2 linked regions of the Candidatus Pseudothioglobus singularis PS1 genome follow. The main gene of each other region encodes a partner of the protein of the gene in region 2 in a complex. Links are inferred from orthologs where the notes say so. Each region holds a gene or a part of one and is shown on either strand. Other genes may lie near its edges.

What was found. Proteins that work in one complex are often made in the same cells at the same time.
Region 1: the proteins of W908_RS07495 (region 2) and tldD are in contact, whole or in part, in a solved structure (PDB 5NJ9), measured with the Escherichia coli proteins. The link is inferred for Candidatus Pseudothioglobus singularis PS1 from one-to-one orthologs.

What each region holds. Positions count from the first base shown.
Region 1 is NZ_CP006911.1:351,249-357,798, reverse strand. What follows is about bases 2,571-5,569. They hold tldD (metalloprotease TldD), read right to left. Parts: upstream 4,780-5,569; coding sequence 3,361-4,779; downstream 2,571-3,360. Other genes in these bases: W908_RS01795 (YhdP family protein), read right to left, coding at 4,776-5,569; W908_RS01805 (NADH-quinone oxidoreductase subunit A), read right to left, coding at 2,911-3,267; W908_RS01810 (NuoB/complex I 20 kDa subunit family protein), read right to left, coding at 2,571-2,898. In the rest of the region: NADH-quinone oxidoreductase subunit NuoF, read right to left, coding at 1-77; NADH-quinone oxidoreductase subunit NuoE, read right to left, coding at 74-547; W908_RS01815 (NADH-quinone oxidoreductase subunit C), read right to left, coding at 1,801-2,415; more of W908_RS01810, read right to left, coding at 2,419-2,570; more of W908_RS01795, read right to left, coding at 5,570-6,550. UniProt on the Escherichia coli protein: Metalloprotease involved in CcdA degradation. Suppresses the inhibitory activity of the carbon storage regulator (CsrA).
Region 2 is NZ_CP006911.1:1,481,794-1,484,885, forward strand. Bases 263-3,092 are described here. They hold W908_RS07495 (metallopeptidase TldD-related protein), read right to left. Parts: upstream 2,421-3,092; coding sequence 1,104-2,420; downstream 263-1,103. Other genes in these bases: W908_RS07490 (FAD-dependent monooxygenase), read right to left, coding at 263-1,103; W908_RS07500 (CorC family transporter), read right to left, coding at 2,477-3,092. In the rest of the region: more of W908_RS07490, read right to left, coding at 1-262.

The DNA.
Region 1 (6,550 bases), 1.1 Mb from region 2 along the record:
TAGCCACCATGTGCTTCATAAGTTGCAAGACTTGCTGGATTCTCTTTATCTATATTCTTAAAGCAAACTTCATTCATTTTAAATCTTCCAAAATTTTATCTAGTTTATTAGTTGTTAGATGCTCATGGTATTGGTCACCAATCTGGCACATTGGGCCGCCGACACAAGCGCCCAGACATTCAACCTTCTTGACACTAACTAAACCATCTTTGCTGACCTGTCCTGTTTTAACTTCGAGCTTATCTTCTAAGTAGGAAATCAGCTCATCTGATCCATTGAGCATGCAAGAAATGTTGTGACAGAATCGAATAACATGTTTTCCAACTGGCTTATGGTTATAGTTTTCATAAAATGTTGCAACTTCTTGGACACTAATTGCTGGCATGTCTAAGTAGTCAGCAACAGCTTGCATCAAGTCACCATTTAAGCTTCCACCATTCTCTTTTTGAACAATTGTTAAAGCTTGCATGACTGCGGAACTACCGCGACCTTCTGGATATTTAGAAACCCAAAGATCAATCTCTTTTTTTGCTTGCTCAGAAATCATCGATCTACCTCACCAAAAACAATATCTTGAGAGCCAATTATAGTAACAACATCAGATAGCATATGACCTCTAGACATCTCGTCCATTGCTGCTAAATGTGCAAACCCCGGCGCTCTAATTTTAACTCTGTAAGGCTTATTTGCTCCATCTGAAACCATATAAACACCAAATTCACCTTTTGGCGCTTCTACTGCTGTATAGGCTTCTCCCTCAGGTAAGCAGTAACCTTCAGTAAATAATTTGAAGTGATGAATCAGTGACTCCATATCATCCTTCATGTCTTCTCTGTTTGGCGGCGTTACTTTGTGATCATCAGACATCACCGGTCCAGGATTAGCTTTAAGCCAAGCAACACACTGATTAATAATGTTCGTTGATTGGCGCATCTCTTCCATTCTGACTAGATATCGATCATAGCAATCACCTGTCACACCAACAGGAACTTCAAAATCTAATTTATCATAAACTGAATAAGGTTCGTTTTTACGAATGTCCCATTCAACTCCTGAGCCTCTCAACATAGCACCAGTAAAACCAAGCTGCATTGCTCTCTCTGGGGAGACTATTGCTATATTGACGAGTCTTTGTTTCCAAATCCTGTTATCAGTTAAAAGATCAGAATATTGCTGAATACTTTTTGGAAAATTCTTTGCAAAGTCCTCAATAAAGTCAAGCAGTGAGCCTTGACGGTTTTCGTTAATCTCTTTGAGTTTTTCTTCAGACCTTAATTTTGAGTCTAGATATTGAGGCATGGTATCAGGCAAGTCTCTGTAAACTCCACCTGGCCTATAATAAGTCGCATGCATCCTTGATCCACTGACAGCTTCATAGCAATCAATCAATGTTTCACGCTCACGAAAGGCATATAAAAATACGCTCATCGCGCCAACATCTAAAAGCATGAGTTCCAATCCACATCAGGTGATTCATTATTCGAGTAATTTCATCAAACATCACTCTAATGTATTCAGCACGCTCGGGGACCTTGAGTCCAAGCATTTTTTCTATACTCATCACGTATGCATGCTCATTACACATCATCGATACATAATCGAGGCGATCCATATAACCAATGGATTGGTTATATGGCTTAGATTCAGCTAATTTTTCAGTGCCGCGATGCAAAAGTCCAATGTGCGGATCTGCCCTCTCTACAACCTCACCATCCAGCTCTAGAATAAGCCTAAGGACTCCATGCGCAGCGGGGTGCTGAGGACCAAAGTTAAGCGTGTAATTTTTCATTTCTGACATACTTACTTCCTTATCACTCTTGGAACATTAACATTAGGCTCAATACTCACAGGCTCATAAACCACTCTTCCAAGCTGGTCATCGTATCTCATTTCAACTTCACCAATCATTGGGAAATCTTTTCTAAGAGGGTGGCCCACAAAACCGTAATCAGTCAGAATCCTTCTGAGGTCATTATGATTCTCAAATAAAATTCCAAACAAATCAAAAGCCTCCCTTTCGAACCAGTCTGCACAGTTCCAGATTTTAGTCACAGATTGAATCATTAAATTATCAGTAGAAAGAAGAGCCTTGACTCTAAGTCTCTGATTACTTGACACTGATAAAAGATGGTAAATAACACCAAAGCGCTGGTCTTTTTGATTGGTTGATTTTTGCGCTTGTCGAGCCCTGCCAAATCCAGATGAACTTGCATTTCCATTCCAGTCAGATTCACCATAGGTTAAGTAGTCAACTCCACAAAGATCTATCAAAATTTCAAATTTAAATTCATCTTTAAGCTTATGACATACCTCAACAACGTTGTCACTATTAATAACGAGGGTAAGTTCATCATAGGCTTCAGTCACATTTTTTTTACCAAAGGCTTTGGATAATTTTTGCTTTAATTCTTTCATAACTTAGGTTCGAGCAATCGTGTTGGTTCTTCGGATTTTGTCTTGTAACTGAAGAATTCCATATAAAAGTGCTTCTGCTGTTGGAGGGCATCCGGGAACATAGACATCAACAGGAACAATTCGATCACATCCTCTAACTACAGCATAAGAGTAATGATAGTAACCACCTCCATTTGCACATGAGCCCATTGATAAAACATATTTGGGTTCTGGCATTTGATCATAAACCTTCCTTAATGCAGGAGCCATCTTATTTGTGAGTGTTCCAGCCACGATCATTAAATCTGACTGGCGAGGGGTTGGCCTAAAAACGATTCCAAAACGATCCAAGTCGTAACGCGATGAACCTGCCTCCATCATCTCGACAGCACAACAAGCAAGGCCAAATGTCATTGGCCATAGCGATCCAGTCCTTGCCCAGTTAATAACTTTGTCAAGTGAAGTGGTAACAAAGCCTTCTTTCATTAAGCCTTCAATAGCCATATTTAATCCTCATTATTCCCACTCTAGAGCCCCTTTTTTCCACTCAAAGATAAAGCCAACTACCAGAAGCAATAAAAATATAGACATTGCAACAAAACCAAACCAGCCTAACTTAGCCTGAACCACAGCCCAGGGGATGAAAAAAGCCACCTCGAGATCAAAAAGCACAAACAAAATAGCTACCAGATAGTATCGAATATTGAAGTGCATGCGTGAGTCATCAAAAGCTGGAAATCCACACTCAAACTGTGAGTTTTTTTCTTCGCTAGGATTACTTGGACCTAAAAGATAGCCCACGACTGTGAGGCCTACTCCAAAGGCAATTCCTAGGAAAATAAATACGATAATTGGTAAATAATTTTCGAGCATTGTTTATCCTCAACTAAACAGCGAAATATTATATCAAATTAATCGTAAAACAGCCAGTTAAAAAGCGTTTAATTAACCGGATAAGATATTAAATTAAAGCTGCGTACCACCCACAGTGAGCATGTCAACTTTGAGGCTAGGCTGCCCAACTCCAACTGGAACACTTTGCCCGTCTTTCCCGCATACACCAATGCCAGGATCTAATTGAAGATCATCTCCCACCATGGAGATTTGGTGGAGCACTTCATCACCGGCACCAATTAGGGTAGCACCCTTGATGGGTGTTGTAATTTTCCCATTTTTGATTAGGTAAGCTTCGTTTGCAGAAAAAACAAATTTTCCTGAAGTAATATCAACTTGACCACCATCAAAGTTCTTAGCATAAATTCCATCTTCTACTGACATCACCATATCGTCAAACTTGTCTTCGCCATTTAGCATATAAGTATTCGTCATTCTAGGCATTGGGATGTGTGCATAGGATTCACGCCTTCCATTTCCTGTGCTTGGCTTATTCATCAAGCGGCCATTCATTTTGTCCATCATGTAGCCTTTAAGAACCCCTTTTTCAATTAGAGTAGTCTCTTGAGTTGGCGTACCCTCGTCATCAATCGTTAAGCTGCCTCTTCTATTTTGAATAGTTCCGTTATCAACAATAGTGCATTTTTCACTAGCCACTTTTTCACCAATTTTTCCACTAAACACAGAACTGCCCTTACGATTAAAGTCGCCTTCTAAGCCATGTCCAATTGCCTCATGTAACAAAACTCCAGGCCAACCAGATCCCAGGATGACAGGCATCTTTCCTGCTGGAGCATCATTAGAATCTAATGCTACAAGAGCCAAACGGATTGCCTCTTTCGTATAAACTTCGGCCAATGAGTTTTCAGCAAAATAGCTGTAATCATATCGTCCACCACCGCCACTTGAAGACTGCTCAACCCTTCCATTATGCTCTACAATAACTGAAACGCTTACTCTTACCATTGGTCTGCAGTCAATCTCGTAAACACCATCAGTGGAGGCTATTAAAACTTCAGTATAGGCTCCAGAAAGTGAAGCACTAACCTGGACCACTTTAGGTTCTTTTCTTGCTATAGTATTGATTTGTCTCAATAGGTCAACTTTTTGCTCAGAAGTCAAACTATCAAGGGGACTAATGGCAGAATATTTAGAGGGATAATTAGTGCTCTTTAGAAGTTTAGGTGATGAATGAGGCTTACTACTGGATATGCCTTTTGCAAAATCTACTGCGCCTTGAATGGCCTTCAAGTTTAGATCATCTGAATAAGAAAATCCCGTTTTATCACCTGATACACATCTTGCTCCAACACCATGACTGATATTATAGGAGCCATCCTTGACTATCCCTTCGTCAAGAACCCAGGATTCTGCAACAGAATGCTGAAAATATAAATCAGAGTAATCTGAACCAGTGCCTGACAGAGAACTCAGTAGATTGTATATTTCAACCTCATTAATTTTGTGATCATTTAATAGTTGATTAATCATAAAACTTTAACTCCATCTAATTTTTCAATAATTGGCTCAGACCATGGACCTGAAATAACAAAAGTTATCTCAACAGTGTTATCTAGAAGTCCACTCATTACTTCACCACCAAAAAGCATCTTATCTGCAGCCCAAACCCCAAAACCAGCAAGACCTCCTCCAGCTAAATAAGTGGCTAAAGGGATCGTGTTAGCAATTGCTGGCTGAACGTTTGCTGCTAAATTATAGTCTCTTTTAATTAAATCAACTGAACCAGTTAACTCAATATCACTCTCTTCACTCTCTACAAGGAAGTAGTCCACTTTTGCAACTCCGTCATTAAATAATAATTTAGCGTTGATCTGGTCATAAACATAGCCCGCCTCTCTTAATTCACTTCTAGTTAACCTAAAACGATTTGCAATGGTCTCTAAATTAATAAATGAAATCAATTTAAAAAGATTGGGATCTTGGTTCGTAAAAACCCCCTCTGCAACCTCTGCTTGCATATAGCCAGTTACATTCTTTGGAGCAACTTGCCATGGCTCACAATCACAATATAACCGTAAATCGACACTAAAACCACCACCAATAACAGGCTCATTAACCCCAAATTTATTCAAAAAACTTGACAAATTTTGACTTGAAGCTTTAGCTCTTAAAGCTGTTTTTCCGTTTAACCAGCTTCCATTAAAAACTAAATCTTCTTCACTGAGGCCAATATTTTCAAAAACCAGGTTTTTGATTTCCATCACATAATCATGATTGATGAGATCAGCCTCAAAATTGGGAACTATTTTATTATTAACCTTGGAGTCTTTAAGAGACAGATGTAAGCTTGGAAAAATTTTAGGTGATAGTTTCCAATCATTTATATTATCAAGGCTTGAAATATTGAGATCCTTAAGGTTAAGAATATATTTGCCATCATTATCTATCAATAAAGTCAGATCAGCATATAAATCTTCTGATTTCATAATACTGCTCCATTCAACAGACGAGCGCTTGCTAATAAAAGCATCAATCGAACTACTCAAATGAGTCAACTTAACTTTTAAAGCCGAATTGTCCTCATTAATCCAATCTTTAGGATTTAATGACATTTGAAAAAGCTCGCCTCCAATTAACCCTTTACCTTTTGTTCTAATGAGACCGTCTTTAAAAGAGATTTGAGAATTAAATCCATCAACATTAATTTCTCCATCAAAAAGACTGAGTGAATTCTCAGATGCAAACATATCAAAAGTTAACTCTGGCTTTTGATCAGTATTTTTTTGAAGTGGAGCAACTAGGTTAATATTTCCCCAAAGCTTTCCAATCAGCTCAAACTCATTGAGATAAGCTTTAATCTTATCTGATACTGAAGTTTCTCTAATAAACTGTTCAACTTTTTGACTGTTTGAATCAAATCGCGCATTGAGAGATAATTTTGCATCTGGCTGATTAAAATCTCTAGTAGTTATGCTTAGGTAACTTAAATCGATGCCCTCAACTCTAGCTTGATTTCCTACAATCTTTAAATAATCATTTGAAAAAGTCACTTTTGCATTTATATCTTCAATAGATGGCCAATTGGGATTTGCATTTATAGTTGCCTTCGAAAGATTGGCAGAAAATTTAGTATTTGGAGCCTCTATCTCTCCCGACATGTTAAATCGAGTTGTCAACATAATGTCTGTCAAAAATCCATCTTTTAAAACTTCGTCTATCCATCGAGCTCCCTCTGAAGAAGAGAGCGACTCTGGGATATTCTGATTAATTTTTGATACCTCTATCTGATCAATATAACTCT
Region 2 (3,092 bases):
ATTAAATTCATTCCATAACCCCTAAGCCATCTTATTGATTCGTTATTCTCTTTGTAAATCCAGTCCAGTCCTGTCATGGTCTTTGACATCATTTCATTGTCTAGCCTTCTTGCTCTTGCATACTTTCGAAGAACAATAAAATCTCCCATTGGTTTGTCAATATTTTCGGATAACTGTTTACTTAGCTCGATGACATCAGAAAAGCCCAGATTTGCACCTTGGCCAGCCAGTGGATGAATATTGTGAGCAGCATCACCAATCAATGCTAAATTTTCAAGAACGTACTCTTTTGCACTTCTTGAGACCAAAGGAAAACTTTTCTTACTACTTTGAAGCTCCAAAGATCCAAATTGATACTCTGATGCCTCAGATAACATTTTATTGAATATACTTATTGTTGTTGTTTCAAGCTCATTAGCAAGTGTCTCTTTACAGGACCAAACAATCGAAGCCTGATTTTCTGATAGAGGCAATATGGCAAGAATACTATCTGTTAAAAATCTTTGCCATGTGGTATCCATCAAAGGCTTTTCACTTACAATATTTGCAATAATTGCTTTTTGTTGATAATCATGCTCGGTGACTTGAATCTCTGCCAAACCTCTTACTTTTGAGTGAGGTCCATCTGCCCCAATTAAAAGGTTACATGAGTAATTTTCACCATTATCTAGATCTAACGTATAACCTGAGTCTGTTTTTGTGAGTTCAGTTAGCTTTGCATTAATCATGGTGACTTTAGATTGATCAACTGCATTAAAAAGGGCAGCTTGAATGAGATCATTCTCTACAATGTGACCTAAGTATTCAATGCCTTCATCTTTTGCATAGAAATTAAGATGGCCATGTGAGTTTTGATCCCAAACTTTGGTGGCACTAAACCCTTTTTTTCTTTTTATCTTATCCCAGACATTGATTGAACATAAAAAATCTTGGGTAGATGGTGTAATAGCGCTAACCCGGGTATGAAATGAGTCAGTTATTGTTGGATTAGAATTATTTGGGTCAATAATTGCAATACTTAATTCCATTTTTTTTGATAGTTCAACCACTAATGAGAGTCCAATCATGCCGCCACCAACTATGATGACATCAAACTCTTTCAATTACCCTTCCCCAGCAATTGTCATTTCACTTATCAAGGTGGTACCTACTTTTAGATTGCTTCTGAGATCAAAATCATTACCAACATAGGTAATGTTTTTAAGCATATCCTTTAAGTTTCCAGCTATTGTGATGCCAGAGACTGGGTATTGAATCTCTCCATTTTCTACCCAAAAGCCGCTTGCCCCTCGAGAATAATCACCTGTTGTTGCATTGACACCATGCCCCATCAAGTCTGTAACAATGAGGCCTTTTTTGATTTCTTTGGTTAGCTCAGCAAGCCCCCCATCATAATTAGAATTAACTCTACAATTACTCACTCCTCCGGCATTTGCGGTAGTTTTTAAACCAAGTTGATTAGCAGAATATTGGCCCATCATGTAAGTTGAAACTATGCCATTTTCTACAAAAAACTGCTTAGATTTTAATACACCGTCTAGGTCAAATGCTCTTGCTCCAAGTGTTTTAGCTTTTAATGGATCCTCAAATATACTGATCGATTCATTCAAAACAACCTTACCTAATGAGTCAAGAAGAAAAGAGGTTTTCTTGAATTGTCTTGAACCACTTAGAGCACCAAGCAATTGAGAGAATAAACCTGAGGACTGTCTTGGTACAAAAATAACAGGACACTTCTGAGATTTTAAATTTCTTGAGCCAAGTTTTTGTTGTGCTAGGCTTGCTGCCTTTTGACCTATTTTAGAAGGGCTTATTAAATCATTTGAATCTATTGCAATTGAATACTCATAAGCAGTCTGCATTTCTGCATCTCTTTTAGCAATCAAAGAGCAGTGAAGAGAGTGTCTGGTATTTTTTATACTTGTAACTAATCCATTTGAATTTGCGTAATAAGTTTCACCCTCATAACTTGATAATTCAGCGCCATCAGAGTTATCAATTTCATTCTGCTCAAGTGCGATTTGTTCACATTCTGTGGCAATTTCTATACTCTGCTTAGCTTCCAATTTCCATGGATGATAAAGATCCAAATCAGGTGCATCCCAAGCCATTTTATCTTTTGGCGCCAAACCATTAAATGGATCCTCTTGAGTGTATTTAGCAATCATACAAGCTGAATCAATAGCTTTTTTTAAGCTTTCTTTGCTAAGATCAACACTGGTCGCTTGACCTTTATTCTTTCCAAAATAGACACTGACATCAAAACTTGTATCCAAGTGATATTGAAGTGTTTCTACATTTGACAATCTTACTGCGGTTGAAACTCCTGAGCTCCTACCAATAGAAAACTCGAAATCGCTCGCTTTATTTTGCTTAATGAGGTCGATGACTAATTGCGTTGTCTGTTCTAGTGAATTCATAATGCTGGATTATACTAACTGACTGATATTAAATGAAGCCTCAATGATTGCTTTTTTCATTCTTTAACTTTGTGATCACTCAGCTTATGTTGAACTTCAAGAAGGTGTAGCCTACGGTTGTCTGTTTTTAAAACTTTGAATTGGAATCCATGAAGACTGATTTCACTCATTTGTTCGGGCAAGTAACTAAAGCCAGAGATAACTAATCCGGCAACAGTATCATAATCATCACTAGCAATACTCGAATTAAAAAACTCATTAAATTCTGTCAATGTTGTGTTGGCTTGAAGCAAATAACGACCATCGCCATAATCTATAATGTTGTCTTCTTCTTTATCATGTTCGTCTTCAATTTCTCCAACAATTTGCTCTATGACATCCTCTAAAGTTACCAATCCAGCTATTTCACCATACTCATCAAGTACTATTGCCATATGTGATTTATTTTGTTGAAACTCACGCAGTAAAGCTCCCAATGGCTTACTTTCAGGGACAGATAAAGCGTCTCGAAGATACTCTTTGTAGTTAAATTCTTCCTCTTGGTTCTGTGCAAAATGTGACAGCAAATCTTTAGCTAAAACAACACCTAAAATTGAGTCTTGCTCTTCGTTATGAATTGGAAATCTTGAGTGAGACGATGCCACCATAACCTGGAGGAGATTTTTTGTAGTT